4 regions of the Paenibacillus sp. SJS-P3 genome follow, and region 1 is predicted to be linked to each of the others. Evidence: riboswitches for the same ligand, from Rfam matches in the RefSeq annotation. Region 1 holds a riboswitch; each other region holds the start of a gene.
The links. Region 1 has a riboswitch for cyclic di-AMP ahead of AC06G8_RS00140 (G5 domain-containing protein). Riboswitches for the same ligand answer to the same signal wherever they lie in the genome.
Positions count from the first base shown of each region.

Region 1 (3,984 bases):
AGGAACTGCTTGCCGTTGCAATAGCCGATGCCCAGCCGGTTGCCCATGAGCAAGCGCCGCCGGGCCGCATCGCTATGCACCAGCAGACCCGCTTCCAGCAGATCACCGTTTGAGATTTCCGCCTTCTCTGGATCTCCCTCCGTCCGAACGGACGCCAGAGCCCTCCTGACCGCTTCGGGAGAAGCGTTCTCCACTCCGATGTCGCCTTTGTACAGGGCGTCCTCCTGCGGCAGAAAAGCATGCTTGCAGCCAGGCACCCGCTGCGAGACGATTTTGCGTATTCTCTCTCCTGCATGGTCGGGATCGGTGAAGATGATGACTCCCCGACGCTGCATGGCGAGCTCGATCCGGCGCAGCACTTCCTCGCCGATCGCCGAGCCGTTCGTTTCGATCGTGTCGGCTTCCACGGCGCGCCGAATCGCTGCCGTGTCGTCCTTGCCCTCCACGACGATAATTTCTTTGATCAAGGCCTTGTCTCCTTTAATTCAATACGCGTTTGAGGGGTATAAAAAGAAAAAGAGGCTTGAGCCTCTTGAATGACAGCCAGGTCCGAATCCGGACTGCGGCCGGAAAAGGACAGCAGTGGTACTAGCATGGGCCAAAAAAGCCCTCTCTACTCTCCTCATGCCCGGTAAACGTCCAAAACGGGACCGCCTCGTAGAGGCGGACCCGTATCGCTTGAATCAGCTCAGCTTCGGCTTGGTTGGACCCAGCACGTATACGGTGTATCCGCGCTTCTTGCCGAACTGCCTCGCGTAAGATTCACTCTCGTAGAACACGTCGATCTTCTTGCCGTTGATCGCGCTCCCCGTATCTTCTGCACGACGGAAGCCGATTCCTTCTATATATACCCACCATCCCAACGGGATGACATCCGGGTCGACTGCAATGGTACGGCCTTCCGATACTTTTGCTCCGGAAGCAGTGATGCCGTAGCCGGCATCGCCTTTGGATTTGCCCGTAGAGGCCAAGCCGGCGGTATAAGCCGTCAGGGTTACGTTGTTCAGCACTTTCTTGGCTTTGAGCGATAGGCCCGATTTGGTGACGGATTGCGATGCCGAAGACGCCGCGCTGAGAGCGACTGCTTTAGGCTTCGGCTTTTCCTTGGTGCCGACCGCAACGATCTTGTTCACGGCGGGCTGTTCCATCGATTTGGCGAGCAGCGTCATGGATACCATCTTGCCATCCTGGTATACCTTTTCGAAGGTTTTGACCAATTGGCCATTTTGGCCGGCCTTCACCATTTTTAGCTGCCCCTTTTCCAAGGTAGCATCCTCTTTGCGGATGACGGTGAAAGGAATATCGTGCTTTGTCGTGGTCGTATGCTTGTCGATTCGCAGCACCCGAATCGTCATGTTCGGTTTCAGCTGCGAGGAGGTGTCAGGGAAAATTTTGTCTTGCTCGCGAATCGGAATATTGGACTCTCCGATCGCGGCCTTCACGGTTTTTTCGGTCGTGTACACCGTCGTAGTCTTTCCGTCAGCCATAATCGTCACCGGCACAGCCTGATCGACAATGATCCGGTCCCCATCCTTGAGCGCCGCGCTCAGCGGAACTGAAATCTGGTCGTGCGGTCCGACAGTTATAGCTTGTTCATCCAGTAGGTGCTGCAGGACATCCTGCTTCGTGCTCAGGATCGTTTCCTGTCCGTTCAACACTACGGAGACGTTCTTCTCAGACGTTCCGTGCAACAACACCAAAAACATGAAAGTCATCGCGATTGAGATAATTAAGCTCAGTAGGATCAAACGCAGGTTTTCATGCTTCCATCGCCATTGGAAAGACTTGCTGGATGATCGTTGTACATGGGTGTCCTTAAAGGGAATTGCGCCCACTTCTTCGGTCCTCCTTACATAGCCCCGCCGCCTCGTGTTACGCATGACTATTTAAGACGCGACTATTAGGTTTTGTACGTGCCGAGCAGCACGCCTATCAACCTCTTGCTTCACCTCCACGGTTAACCCTATGTCGACGGTTTACGCAATATTCAAACAAAAAGAAGCCGTCGACAGAGGATCTGTATCGTGGCTTCCCGGGTTGGTCACGCTGAACACATGGAAAGTGGAGCACGAGGTTGATCTCTCTTATATGCGCTTACGAGGTTAGCTGACGGGTTCGGACAAGAGAGCTGCCCTATTCGCCTACTTGGCCTGCTCAAGGCCTTTTGGCAAAATTCACCCCTGGAAAAGGTCAGTTCGTCCATCCAGTCCGCTCCGGAATATCATGTCATCCGGGACTGCATGGAATCGCTGCTTGGTTCCCCCGCTCTCCCTTGTGGGGAGATTAAGCGAATGAATACAAAACTGCATCACTCAAAGCTCTGAGTTGAATCATACAGTTTTGGTCAACCGATTGTAAAGAAGAGATAAAAGACTCTTTCAGCCAAATTAGAGGAAAATCCGGCCGTTTTTGGCGGTTTGATGGAGCGAAAATATAATTTTTCTCAACCAAGCACCTTTTTACAAGCTTTTTCGCCCGATTTTAAGAAAGCTGGAAACATTTTCTTGCATTTGCGGATGTGATGGAAACGATCTCATTCACATTTTTACCTTTTATTTCCGCCGCTGTCTCGGCAACCAATGCCACGAATGCGGACTCATTCCGCTTCCCTCGATGAGGATGAGGAGCCAGATATGGGGAGTCCGTTTCGATCAGCAGACGGTCCAGTGGAACCTGCGCAAGAACTTCTTTCGGCACCCTGGCATTCTTGAATGTCACCGGCCCGCCGAACGAAATATAGAAGTTCATGTCCAGACACTGCTTGGCGGTCTCCCAGCTGCCGGAGAAGCAGTGCATGATGCCTCCGACCTCAGCCGCCTTCTCTTCCCGAAGAATGCGGACGACATCCTCATGGGCATCGCGGTTATGAATGACGATCGGCTTGCCCGTACGCTTCGCGATGCGGATCTGCTCCCGGAATACTTGCTGCTGGACATCCTTGGGAGCGGTATCCCAATAATAGTCCAGTCCGATTTCCCCGATAGCGACGACCTTTGGATGCGCCATCAGCGCCTCCACCCGTTCGAGGTCCCCTTCCCTCACATCGGCGCTGTCCGTCGGATGCCACCCGACAATGGCGTAGATGAACGGATATTTTTCGGCAAGTTCCAGCGTCGTCGGAATCGTCTCGCGGTTGAATCCGACATTGAACATCAGCTCCACGCCCGCGTCGCGGGCGCGCTGGATTACTTCCTCGCGGTCATTGTCGAATTTGGGGGAGTCCAGATGCGTATGCGTGTCAATCAATCCTGCCATGTTTCGACTCCTTTCGAATACGGCCTACAGGCCAAGTCTTTCCCGAATTTCCGGTTCCATGCGATAGCTGAGCAGCGAAGCCGCTTCGGCATCGTAGAAGAGCCGGTATTGGCCGCGGTGCATGCCCGTTATCGACCTCACTACATCGGACTGCGCGGATATTTCCGTCAGCTGCATGGAGCTGTCAAGAAGCAGGATCGGAGGCTTGCCCCGGTTTCCTTCCTCCTGCTTGTCCATTCCCGAACGATACACATGATAGGGAAGATCATAAGGGAAATCAATCTCCAGCTCGTAATCGCGGTCCATTCCAGCGGCGGCCAGCCGTTCGCAGAAAAACTGGGCGTCTGATTCATGTTCGCGGTCGAAGGTTATATATTTGTACAATTTGCGATTAAGGAATCGGGTGCATAATGATGCCAGCAACTTATCCTCCTCTTCGGTCCAAGCGGCAAAAACCGTTTGGACAAGCGATTCGTCCAGCTTCAAATAAGAAACCACATCCAGCTCCTGGTTGAACAGCCGCTTGATCGGCTCGGGAATCCAGGAGAAGGAATAGCCCGAACGGCACAGCTCCTGGGCCCTCAGAAGAATTTTCCTCAGTACGATCTCCGAGCTGCGTGTCACCGGATGGAAATATACCTGCCAATACATCTGATATCGGCTCATCAGATAATCCTCGACCGCATGCATGCCGCTGTCCTTGACGACAATCCTGCCTTGGTGGGGGCG
Region 1 is NZ_CM160043.1:26,680-30,663, reverse strand. Features, by position in the region: gene rnmV (ribonuclease M5) at 1-467, opposite strand, end outside; gene AC06G8_RS00140 (G5 domain-containing protein) at 684-1,835, opposite strand; cyclic di-AMP (ydaO/yuaA leader) riboswitch at 2,077-2,300, opposite strand; gene AC06G8_RS00135 (TatD family hydrolase) at 2,482-3,255, opposite strand; gene AC06G8_RS00130 (HD domain-containing protein) at 3,280-3,984, opposite strand, start outside.

Region 2 (3,984 bases), 200 kb from region 1:
ACCGCTGCTTCGGCGGTATCCCGGAGCGAACGAGCCTTCGCAAGGGGCGGATGCCCTGTTCTGGGCGGAAGCCCAGTTCCGGCTGATGAAGACCGATCTCGCCCAGCCGGTCCTGTGGACGCTGGCCGCCCTGCTGCTCTCCCGCATGATCGTCACGCCGCTCATCAATGCCGGCCTGTTCTATTCCATCCACCATACCGCGGCGGGACATGAAGGCGGCACGCTATTCCTGCAGGGCATGCGCAAGGCATGGAAGCCGGTCCTGCTTCTCTACTGGGCGGAGACGCTTCTTGCCGTCGCTCCTCTCTGGTGGCTCGGCTCCCGGGCATGGGATGTGGTCAAGAACGGATCCTCCCTGCAGGAAATCGCCGTCAGCATTTTGCCTTGGGCGGCAGCGTGGCTGCTGTGGATCGGGGTTCTGCATCTGCTCAGCCTCTCCCTCCAGCTCGGAGCGGTATCCAGGCTCAAAGTCTCGGCGTCCCTATCGGCCGCCTGCAGACGGCTGCTCCCGATGGCCGGCCTCAGCCTGACCCTGCTCCTCTTCTCCGGCGTCATCGGTGCCGGCTTCAGCGCCGCAGCGATGGCATGGGCCGGATTGGCCGCCCTCGTCATCCAGCAAGCCTATCATCTCGTCCGCACGCTGCTTGACTTGTGGCTGCTGACATCACAGTACGCTTGCTGGGAGGATTCGCGTCACATTAGTTGACAAAGCAATAATTCCATCGTACAATTGTGAAAATTCTCTGACAATTATGACTTGTTTTCAAAGAGCGTCTGCCGGTTTAATACCTTCTCAGGCAATCGGGCACCCTATGCTTCCGCTCGACTCACGCATATCGGTTCCTATCCCTGAGTCGGCAGATGGGTTCCCGCTCCCCATCCGCTGCCCGCTATCGGATCGGAAGAACAGACGCAAGCAATGAAAACAACGATGGGCATGCTGTAAGCGAAGTTTCCGCACACAATCGCCGGCTCTCTCGGGGCCGCCCCCATACATCGAACAGCAGAATAGAGAAAATAACCAAACCAGAGAGGAAAATCGAACGATGACCGAACAAATTCAAGCTTATTATGAAGAGCTTCACCAATCCACCGCCGAGCTGCTTTACCGTTTTGAGCATTACGACCTGAATCCCAACACAGGCAAGGCCCTTGAGGCGATCAGCAGCGAGCACGCCCTGCTCAGCCCGGATACCGGCAGCCTGCAGGAGGAAGCCCTGATGAAGCTGGTCGGAATGAGATCCCGGCTGCTTACCCTGATGGAAGACGTCCTTTATACCGTTTGATCCGGTTGCGGAATCAGTCAAGCCCCGCCTTCTCCTGGAGAAGACGGGGCTTTTTGTAGTCGCATCCCCTTCTAAGAAAAGACAAAGAAGACTGGCGGCAGCGCCAGTCTTCTCAGTCTTCTGCGTCCGATCGGCGGCCGTCAGGAAAGGCAATGTGGAGCGATTGCCATACCGGTTGCATAAATAGGGAAGAGTCGCCATTTTGTCTGTTCAAGGGAGGTCAGCTCCCATATAATCCGGATGTAAACGCTATTTTCTTCTCGTTGAAACATGAGAATTATTAGAAAATGTCGTTTTGGGAAGGAGAAGGGGCGAAAAGCAAGAATATGTTTTCCAGTATCATCAAAATGCCGAATTCCGTTGAACATGGAAACGGGGGAACCACTTTCAGGGTGAATTGATTTTGGGCGTCCGTCAGCTATTGTCACGCATGCCGCAGGAATCATAGGGAACCTTCAACCGAACCCCACAGCTAACCTCGTAGGCTCTGGAAGGAGCTACTCAAGCTTGAAGAAGAAAGCAGCAAGCCTCATCCTCGGAATCTCTCTGTTGTTCACTGCAGGCGCAGGCAGCGCAGCGGCTGATTCCAAAATGGACGGTGTCATCAGCGATCTCGTCGGAACGCCGTACAAAACGGCCGGAACGACGACGAACGGATTCGATTGCTCCGGATTCACGTCCTATGTATTCAAGCAATTCAAGATCTCCCTGCCGCATTCCTCCTCTTCCCAAGCAGGCTTGGGCAAGAAAGTCGCGAAGGCTGATCTCAAGGCGGGCGACCTCGTGTTCTTCAATACGAGCGGCCGCGGCGTCTCGCATGTCGGAATCTATGTCGGGGACGGCAAGTTCGCCCATTCCTCGTCGAGCAAAGGCGTCATGATCAGCAGCCTGAGCGATTCCTACTACACGAAGCGTTACGTGTCCGCACGCCGGATCATGGACGACACCAAGTACGAGAAATACGCCGACGATCCAGCCGATACGGTTGACGGCAGTCCCGATGTGGACTAGCCTGTCCTGAATCCGGATCCCCTTGCGCAAACCGCAGCAGCCAGCCCTTCGGGGCGGCGGCCAGCGGTTTGTTTGCTTTTGCGCATGCTCGGCGCCCGGCTGCCGGCGTCAGCATTTTCCAGCTCGTTTCCTATCCTTACCCCATCCGCTCCAACTGGAAACAGATCCCAAGCCGATCAGCCGTTTCCTGAAGCTTTTTGCCCTTCCCGCTCGTATAAGCTTGAACAAAGCGAACGTGCAAAGGAGACCTTCATGCAGCAAAGCCCCATGACGGGCGGACAAAAGGGCCGCAGCCCCAAGTCCGCAGGCCGGACTCAGACCCGGCGCAGAAGCGGCCTCGGCTGCCTGCTGCTTGCGGCGGGACTCGTACTTGCGGCGGCTGCCCTCTTCAAGCTGGAGATGCCGCGCCTGTTCGACCGGGTCGTCCCTCCGGGACTATACCGGGAGGTGCCTCCCGTTACGCAGCTGCATCCGGTGCTGGACGGGAAAAAGGACGAGCTTATCTCGCTGGCCGCCGCAAAAGGCATCAAAGTCGTCATCACCGACGGCTTCCGCAGCTCGGCAGAGCAGGATGTCCTGTACAGCAAAGGCCGGGATGGCGACGGCTCCATCGTTACCCATGCCCGCGGCGGAGAATCCTACCACAACTACGGTCTGGCGATCGACTTCGCTCTCAAGGACCGCGGGGGCGATATTATTTGGGATATGGAATACGACGGGAACAAGAACGGCAAAGCCGACTGGCTGGAGGTCGTAGCGATCGCCAAGGGGCTCGGCTTCACATGGGGCGGCGACTGGCCCAAGTTCCCGGACAATCCCCATCTGCAAATGGACTTCGGCTATTCGATCTGGGAGCTGAAAAACGGCAATCGTCCTCCGGAGGACGGAACAGCTGCCGAGGAGAAGAAATAGCCGTCGAATGCATGCATGAATGAAAACGCCTTGCGGCTTCGCAGGCGTTTTCTTGATTTACCAACTATTCACAAATCGTTAGCACCTGCTTAATCATTCTTACTTACGCTGTGGAAGTGCATTCATTTCTAGTAGCGGAGGGGTTTTGGGGAGATGAAGAAAGCAAAAGCAGGTAAAATGTTTCTCGGAGCGGCGCTTGCGAGCGCCTTGGCAGCAGGAGGAATCGGAATGGCCGAGCTGACTCCGGCTCCTGCGGCGGCAGCCGAAGCGGCCGCGACGGCCAAAGCGGCGCCGTCCATTTATGTAGCTCCCATCCATAATGCCAAGTTTCTGGCGGGCGGCAAATTCGATTTCCGCGTGGAATTGAACGACTGGACAGGCGATGCCTCGGCCGTCAGCATCCAGATAAACGGCAAAAGCGCGGAAGCATTTTTCGGCAAAAGCTTCGAAAAAACCAGCACCGCCTCAAGCTCCTCCTTCATGATCCGCGGCGTATCGCTGGACAAGCCGGGCTCCTACACCGTGAAGGTGACGGCCGGCTCCTTGTCCCGCACGGTCTCCTATCAAGCGGTGACCACCTCCGCAGCCGGCAAGAAGGCGAAGAACATCATCCTCTTCGTCGGGGACGGCATGTCGCAGCCTAGCATCACGATCGCCCGCGCGATGTCCAAGGGCTTGACCGAGGGCAAGTACAACGGCCTCATGGAAATGGACAAGCTGGAGCAGCGCGCCGTCGTCACCACCTCCGGCATGGATTCCATCGTCACCGACTCGG
Region 2 is NZ_CM160043.1:227,593-231,576, reverse strand. Features, by position in the region: gene AC06G8_RS01080 (hypothetical protein) at 1-706, shown strand, start outside; gene AC06G8_RS01075 (hypothetical protein) at 1,047-1,286, shown strand; cyclic di-AMP (ydaO/yuaA leader) riboswitch at 1,625-1,788, shown strand; gene AC06G8_RS01070 (C40 family peptidase) at 1,794-2,297, shown strand; gene AC06G8_RS01065 (M15 family metallopeptidase) at 2,697-3,209, shown strand; gene AC06G8_RS01060 (alkaline phosphatase) at 3,363-3,984, shown strand, end outside.
Region 2: it holds a riboswitch for cyclic di-AMP, as region 1 does, so the genes downstream of both, AC06G8_RS01070 (C40 family peptidase) here and AC06G8_RS00140 (G5 domain-containing protein) in region 1, are expected to answer to the same signal.

Region 3 (3,984 bases), 670 kb from region 1:
CATCTCAGCTCCCGCAAGCCGGAAGCGGTCGAGCCGGTGCGCCAGGTCATCGAATCGCTGAAGCAGGTCATGAATCAGGTGACCAAGTACATCATCCGCTTGACGCCGTACGGCGTGTACGCGCTGATCGGCTCCATGGCCGCCAAGTACGGCGCAGAGACGCTCAAGCCGCTTATCACGCTCATCATCGCGACTTATATCGCGCTTCTGCTGCACTTCATCCTGACCTTCGGAGCGCTGGTGACCTTCGGCGCGAGGCTGAATCCGTTCAAGTTCCTCCGCAAAATCTATCCGACGATCGCGGTCGCCTTCACGACTCGCAGCAGCTACGCGACGCTGCCGGTCAACCTTGAGGTCATCACCAAGAGGCTGCGCGTATCGCCGCGCATCGCCAGCTTCGTCGCTCCGCTGGGCGCGACGATGAACATGAACGGCTGCGGCGGCGTATGGCCTGCCGTCGTGGCGGTATTCGTCGCCCAGGTGTACAACGTGCCGCTGGGCGTATCGGATTACGTGCTCATCGTGCTGGTCAGCATGATCTCGTCGATCGGCGTCGCCGGAGTGCCGGGTCCGGCATCCATCTCGACGACCGTCGTGCTTACCGCGCTTGGCCTGCCTCTGGAAGGACTGGGCCTGGTGCTTGCGATCGACGCTGTCGTCGACATGGGCCGCACGGCGCTGAACGCCTCCGGCACGACCGTGTCGACCCTGCTGGTCGCCGTATCGGAAGGGGAATTCGATCGGGAGTCCTACGAGCGGGATGAGGAAGACGAGCTCGAATTGAGCCACGCATAAATTCCGGAATAGAAAGACTGCCAGCCGTTATTGCGGCTGGCAGTCTTTTTTATTGTCTATGTATGCTTCCTGAACGGCGGATGGATCTCTGTAAGTGAATACGGCCAGCACTTTCAAATCATGCGCCAAATGTCCGCTCAAGGCCGCCAAAGGCCAAGAGGCATCCCCCGGCCGCAAAGCGGATAGGGGATGCCTCTTGAAGGGATGAAGGACAGAGCGCCATCCGGCTACAGAGACAGCCGGATATGGATGTCGGATGTTTCGATAAGGGCGTTGCGTCTCCAGAAAGCGGTCGCCGGGAACAGCGTGCCTTCCTGGGAGGACGGCTCCAGCGTCTTGCGCAGCAGGCGATCCCTGTGGTCGCTGATCCATTCCGCGTCGTAATAGAGCACGGACATCGCCTCGTCGGAGCGGACCCCGACGAACGGCTGGAACCAACGGCTCCACGCGTCCCAGCTTCTCGGCGCCTTGGCGTAAGGAATGAGCACGGAAGCCTGACGGATGGAGGAGCCGAAGCACAGATGCAGCACGACGCGGTAATCTCCGCGCTCGGGATCGACGAGCGGTCCCGTGCGGGTGATGAACAAGTCGATGCAGCGGATGCGGCGGCTTGATGCTGAGCGCTCTTCTTCAAGCGCCTCGGGACGGAAGGACGGCCTGTTCGCCGTCTCAGCAGCCGGGGCCGGCGGGGAATAAGCCTCCGCGACCGCCATGTCCAGCGCGATCGGCGCGTCCAAGCCCGGAAACGGCGGCGGCGCCAAGAAGGCCTCGACCGCAGACGCAGAACAGACGGAAGGCGCAATGAAGCCCTCCTGCGCGGAAGAAGCCGCGCGGTTGTCTTTCAGTGACATCCTGACATCTCTCCTTTGTGCGCTTACGGGGTTAGCTGACGGATTCGGGCCAGAGAGTAGCCCTACCAAAAGGCAAGAGACGCGGCTTCGGCAGCCCGGCCTCTTCCTTTCGGATTCACCCCGGCAAGCGTCGACAGACGCCCGCGTATTGGTTCCCCCGCTTCCACAGTACGTGGAATTCAGCAATATGGTGATAGAGTGGTACATCATATCATAAGCCAGCCGGGCTTGTTTTGTAAAATTCGATATTGACTGAAATTTCGATATATATCTGCCGCATTCTCGTTGAAACGCCGGATAACGGCGTTTAAGCGCTCTATCCGGGATGGGTCCGCATATTTTAGTGGAGAGCAGACATAAGATCATCTTGATGATGGGCGAATACCGACCAGAAGGGATGGGGAAAGGAATGCCGCGTACCGGTACCCGGGGAGTCAAACGATCGGAGGCTCAGCGCTCGCAGCCGTCCTCCGGCAAGCAGGCTGCGCTGGAAGGCTGGAGAGGAGCCGTGCAGGAATACGTGCACGGGTACAACGAAGCCGAAGTGGAGCGGAGGCATGAGGTGCTCGGAGCCTTGCTGGAAGACAGGGATCACCGCCGCCGCCTGGAGGAAAGGCTGCGCCGGCTGCGCCTCAGGGACGAGGAGCGCGGCATTCTGTCGCCGCAGAGCGAGACGAGAGCGACGCTGCTGAGGATCAACGAGTCCGCGACCGAAGTGTCGGTCGTCCTGAAGCTGCATGTGAAGCGGCATGTCGAGCATCGCGGCCGCTCCTACACCGAGGAGCGTCTCGAGCAGGAGCGACTGTGGCTGGCCGAGGAAGGCGGAGCATGGCGCCTGACCCGGGTGGAGCCGATCGTCGGCGAGCGCAGGCCCAGATACGGCCACGCCGCGGCGGACAGCGCGCTGGCCGAGCATCGCTCCTACGGCGACGGCGGCGGCAGCGGAATCCAGCGTCCGGGCTCGCCGCGCCCTTTCCTTAATTACGGCGTCTTGTCCCGCCTGAATACACGCGACCGCGCCGTCGAGTACAGGCGCGAGCTGGTCGCCGCCTACGCCGACCGGTGGTGGAACGAAGCGAATCCGGCCTACGAGCTGTTCGAGGTCAACTGCACGAATTACGTGTCGCAATGTGTCTTTGCAGGCGAAGCACCGATGAACTATACTGGTAAAAGAGAATCGGGATGGTGGTACAAAGGCCGTACAGGCGGCCAGGAATCCTGGAGCTACAGCTGGGCGGTGTCGAACGCGCTGCAGCTGTATCTGTCGTTCCCGCGCAGCACGGGCATGCGGGCGACGACGGTGGAGAGCGCATCCGAGCTGTCCCTCGGGGACGTCATCACCTACGATTGGGGCGGGGACGGGCGGTTCCAGCATACGACAGTCGTGACGGCATTCGATGCCGACGGCATGCCGCTGGTCAACGCCAACACCGTGCCGAGCCGGCACCGCTATTGGGACTACAAGGATTCCTACGCCTGGACGGACCGGACGCGCTATCGATTTTATCATCTGCAGGACTATTTCTGATGCGGGAGCCGCATCGGTCCATGCAGCGATTGGCATTCTAATTCAAGAAGGTTACCGGAGGAGCTAACATGGGAGACAAAATTCGCGTCGGACTCATCTACGGAGGCAAGTCGGGCGAGCATCAGGTATCGCTGCAGACGGCGCTGGCCGTTATGGGCGCCTTCGATTTCGATAAATACGAGGTACAGCCCTTCTATATTACGGGCCAAGGCGAATGGCGCTCCGGAGGAGTGCTGCTGGAAGCCCCGCACAGCGTCGAGCAGCTGAAGCTGTCTCCGGCAGAGGACGGCGGCATGGCGCTGGCGCCGGTATTCGGCGGACTGGCGACGGCTGCGGCCGGAGAGGGCGCCCTGCAGGCGGCTGCCGCTTCGGCGGGAGCTCCGGGAGGGACGATCGACGTCATGTTCCCGCTGCTGCACGGAACGTTCGGCGAGGACGGCACGGTCCAGGGTTTGATGGAAATGGCCAATATTCCTTATGTCGGAGCGGGGGTCCTTGCTTCGGCAGTAGGCATGGACAAGATTTTCATGAAGAAGGTGTTCGCCCACGAGGGGCTCGAGCAATGCGTCTACCGCTACTTCAACCGGACGCAGTGGGAGAAGGACCGCGCGTTCTTCGTCATGGAAACGGAGGTCGCTCTCGGCTATCCTTGCTTCGTCAAGCCCGCCAATCTCGGCAGCAGCGTCGGCATCTCCAAAGCCCGCAACCGGGAGGAGCTCATCGCGGCCATCGAGCTCGCGCTGCGTTACGACCGCAAGGTCGTCATCGAGGAGTTCATCGACGGGCGCGAGATCGAAGTCGGCGTGCTCG
Region 3 is NZ_CM160043.1:4,330,814-4,334,797, reverse strand. Features, by position in the region: gene AC06G8_RS19925 (dicarboxylate/amino acid:cation symporter) at 1-795, shown strand, start outside; gene AC06G8_RS19920 (hypothetical protein) at 1,023-1,646, opposite strand; cyclic di-AMP (ydaO/yuaA leader) riboswitch at 1,652-1,841, opposite strand; gene AC06G8_RS19915 (amidase domain-containing protein) at 2,056-3,174, shown strand; gene AC06G8_RS19910 (D-alanine--D-alanine ligase) at 3,243-3,984, shown strand, end outside.
Region 3: it holds a riboswitch for cyclic di-AMP, as region 1 does, so the genes downstream of both, AC06G8_RS19920 (hypothetical protein) here and AC06G8_RS00140 (G5 domain-containing protein) in region 1, are expected to answer to the same signal.

Region 4 (3,984 bases), 1.7 Mb from region 1:
GGAATCGACGCTGTAGCTTGCCATCGAGGAGTTGTACAGGGCGGTGTGATGGGTATTCGCGCCGTTCTGCAGATCGTACGTCATGACATTGAGGAAATCGAAGGAGGGAATGACGGCGGCGATATCGATGTTGCCGAGACCGTAGTCGGAGGCGCCGACGGCGGCTGTAAGCTGGTATTTGTTGGCGGAGCGTCCATCGGCCGAGCTGGCCGAGTCCAGAGTCGAACGGAGCTTCTGGATGAACAGAGTATAGTTCGCGCGGTCGCCGGAGCCCGGATATTCCCAATCGATATCGATGCCGTCCAGCTTATTGGCCCGGATATAGGATACGGCGCTGTTGGCGAACGCCGTGCGGCTCGCGTCCGTAGCCGCTGCTGCGGGGAAGCTGGCGGAGCGGCCCCAGCCTCCGACGGAGACGAGAACCTTGAGATTCGAATTTTTGGATTTCAGCGAGACGAGCTGCGCCAGCTTGCCCGTATCCCCTCCGCTGACACCGGCAGAGGTCGCGTCGGCGAAGGCATAGAACACATGTGTCAGCTTCTCGGCCGGCACGGTGCTGATGACGGGGAAATGCCAGTCGGCTACATACGCGCCGATGATTTTGCCGGCAGGGACAGGAGTGGCCGTCGGCGTCGGTGTCGGAGTGGCGCTAGGCTTAGGCGTCGCCGTAGGAGCAGGCGTTGCCGTAGGAGTCGGCGTAGGGGATGCCGAGCAGAGTGACAGCACTTTCCAGGCTCCCCATTCTCCGGCGAGATCCGGGCGCTCGCCTTGCGTCCACCATTTGGCTTCGTACAGCGTGCCGGAGTAGACCGCCTTCTGCCCGACGGTATAGATGGAGGACGAGCTCCAGGCAGCGACTCCGCTGCATGCATCCGCAGCGCTGGCCTTCTGGACGGCGACGCCTTGCGGAAGGAGCGAGAAGGCAAGAAGCACGGCAAGCATCAAGACTCTCAGCGCGGAAGCTGCTATGCGGCGGTTCGGTTTGAACATGAACGATACCTCCTGAAGGATAGGATGATAGGGGCGAAACAAGAATGAGAGGGAATATCCGACCTCCTTTTTCGAATCTATTGAAAGCACTTTCATTATCAATGAAAGTGCTTATCGATAAAAGGGGAAAATTGGATGAATGCAGGGAGAAATTTCTATCGAATGGGAATAGAGTACTTTAAAGGAAGAAAGGGGAAGGACTATTTGTTCAGAAATAGGCATCAAAAATATCTCTATTACGATATAAACAAGGGCGAACGACCCTCTTAGACCGAAAAAGTCGAATTATGAAAGACTTCTAATAATCCAAAGGGAGGAGTTCGACAAAAAACTACGAATATTAACCATCAGCAAACAAGCTTGAAACAAAATAAATGCCGAATTTTCGATAAGAAAAACGGGGGAACCACTCGGGGTGAATGAATTCTGCAAGAGAGAATTCTAGGGAACCTTCTACCGAACCCATCAGCTAACTTCGTAGGCACCGGAGGGAGAACCATCTGTGAAGAAAGTCATCATGTCCATTACCGCTTTCATTCTTATTGCCGTGTTCGCATCATCCAGCGTGTTCGCAAGCACCGAATTGAAGTCATCCGTCGGCAAGGTTCTCGGCACTCCCTACAAGTATGGAGGCACGACTACAGCAGGATTCGACTGCTCGGGATTCGTCCGCTATATTTTCGGCCAGTTCGACGTGAAGCTGCCCCGCACCTCCCAATCCCAGGCCAAGGCCGGCACGAAGGTGGAAAAGGATGATCTTCGTCCGGGAGACCTCGTCTTCTTCAACACCAACGGCCGCGGCATCTCGCATGCCGGCATCTATGTCGGAGACGGCAAGTTCGCCCACTCCTCGAGCAAGGGCGTCCGGTATACGGATCTGGACGATGCCTACTATGCCAAGCGCTACGTTACCGCGCGCCGCGTCGTGACGGGCGAGGATTACAGCAAGATGGTAAGCGAAGAGGAAGAAGCGGCCGACGACGCCGGGGAATGATGGACGGCTCCGGTTCTGAAGGATGAGGGGAGACAGGCGGCGCGAGCTGCCTGTCTTTCTTTTTTGCGCAGTCGGTTATATTCCAGCAACAAAACCGAAAAGCCTTCCCGCCGGGGAAGGCTTTTCTTGGTTTCAGCTCGAAGGCTCTTCCTTCGGCACATGCTTGAAAATCTCGCCGGATTCCATCAGATCGATGACCCGGTCCAGCCACAAATAATAGTCGATCGCTTGGCGGATTTTCTCCAGATCGCTGCTGATCAGCATGGCTTCTGCTTCCGATCCGCTGCTCTCGGCCAGCTTGTCCAGCTCTGCCTTGGAGCGGCGAAGCGCCATCAGGTTGAGCTCCACGGCCTTTCTCCACTTCAGGACAAAAAAATCGGCGAAAGTCTGGTGCCAGTCCCGCTCGACTTCATACAAGTCCTTCCGCGATCCCTTTTCCCATACCTTGTTCACCATATTCAAATCAACCAGCGTGCGGATACCGGTGCTCATGCTGGTTTTGCTCATTTCCATCGCTTTGCCCATCTCGTCGAGATTCATCGGCTTGTCCTGGAAAAACATGAGCCCATACAGCAGTCCTGTAGACTGTGTAATGCCGTACAGGTCCATGTTCTTGCCGATGGACTCGATCACGCGCTTGCGCGCCTTCTGGATTGCCTGCTCCTGCGCGGCCTCCAGGCCGGCAAAATCATTGGTCATCATGTCCGCTCCTTCATCGCCTTCTCGGCTGACAAAGTAATTGTAAGAAACATTCCCGGCAATGTAAAGCGGTTGATGAACGAGTATAAGAGAGGATACGGGAGCATTTCGCACGTAAAGTATGAACAGAAAAAACCGTACGTACTTATTATACGGATAAAACGGTTGACGGTGTCGTGAATTGTTCGATAGACTAGTTCGAGTGAGCGTTGGCCGCAAGAGAGGCCATAAGGAGGTGAAGCGCTTGTCGATCATTGAAGTCACGGATGTGACGAAAATATTCGGCGAGGATCCAAAACGAATGCTGCCGCTTCTGACGGAAGGGTGGAGCAAAGACAGGATCTTTAAAGAAACGCGGCATACGGTTGGGGTCAACCGGGTTCAATTTGCCGTCGAGCCGGGAGAAATTTTTGTCATCATGGGGCTGTCCGGCAGCGGGAAATCGACTCTCGTGCGCCTGCTGAACAGGCTGATCGAGCCGACGGGAGGCGCCATCCGCATCGCGGGACAGGATATTACCCGCTTGAATGCGGAGCAGCTGAGGAAGGTGCGCCAGAAAAAGATCAGCATGGTCTTCCAGAAATTCGCGCTGTTTCCGCATCGGACACTGCTTGAGAATGTGGAGTACGGACTTGAGGTCCAGAAAGTGCCCAAGAAGGAAAGAGAGCCGAAAGCAAGGGAAGCCTTGCGGCTCGTCGGACTGGAAGAAAGGGCTGACAGTTATCCCGATCAACTGAGCGGCGGCATGCAGCAGCGGGTCGGACTGGCAAGAGCGCTTGCGAACGACCCTGAAATACTGCTGATGGACGAAGCGTTCAGCGCGCTTGATCCGCTCATCCGCAAGGATATGCAGGACGAACTGCTGGAGCTGCAGGAGAAGATGAAAAAAACGATCGTGTTCATTACGCATGATCTGGATGAGGCGCTGCGGATCGGGGACCGCATCGCGCTCATGAAGGATGGAGCGATCGTGCAGATCGGCACGCCGGAAGAAATCATGGTCAATCCTGCCAACGAATATGTGGAGCGGTTCGTCGAGGACGTGGATTTGTCCAAGGTGCTCACCGCCTCCCATGTGATGCGGCGTCCCGAGACGATCGGTCTCGACCGCGGCGCCAGGGTCGCCCTGCAGCTGATGCGCGAGAGCGGCATCTCCAATCTGTTCGTGACGGACCGCAGCCGCAAGCTGATCGGCGTCCTCACCGCCGACGACGCGTCGGAAGCGGCGAAGCGCGGACAGCCGCTGGAGGAGATCGTTATCCGGGATACCCCTGTCGTCACTCCGGATATGCTTCTCCACG
Region 4 is NZ_CM160043.1:3,288,591-3,292,574, reverse strand. Features, by position in the region: gene AC06G8_RS15175 (glycosyl hydrolase family 18 protein) at 1-990, opposite strand, end outside; cyclic di-AMP (ydaO/yuaA leader) riboswitch at 1,356-1,489, shown strand; gene AC06G8_RS15170 (C40 family peptidase) at 1,493-1,984, shown strand; gene AC06G8_RS15165 (GbsR/MarR family transcriptional regulator) at 2,117-2,686, opposite strand; gene AC06G8_RS15160 (quaternary amine ABC transporter ATP-binding protein) at 2,928-3,984, shown strand, end outside.
Region 4: it holds a riboswitch for cyclic di-AMP, as region 1 does, so the genes downstream of both, AC06G8_RS15170 (C40 family peptidase) here and AC06G8_RS00140 (G5 domain-containing protein) in region 1, are expected to answer to the same signal.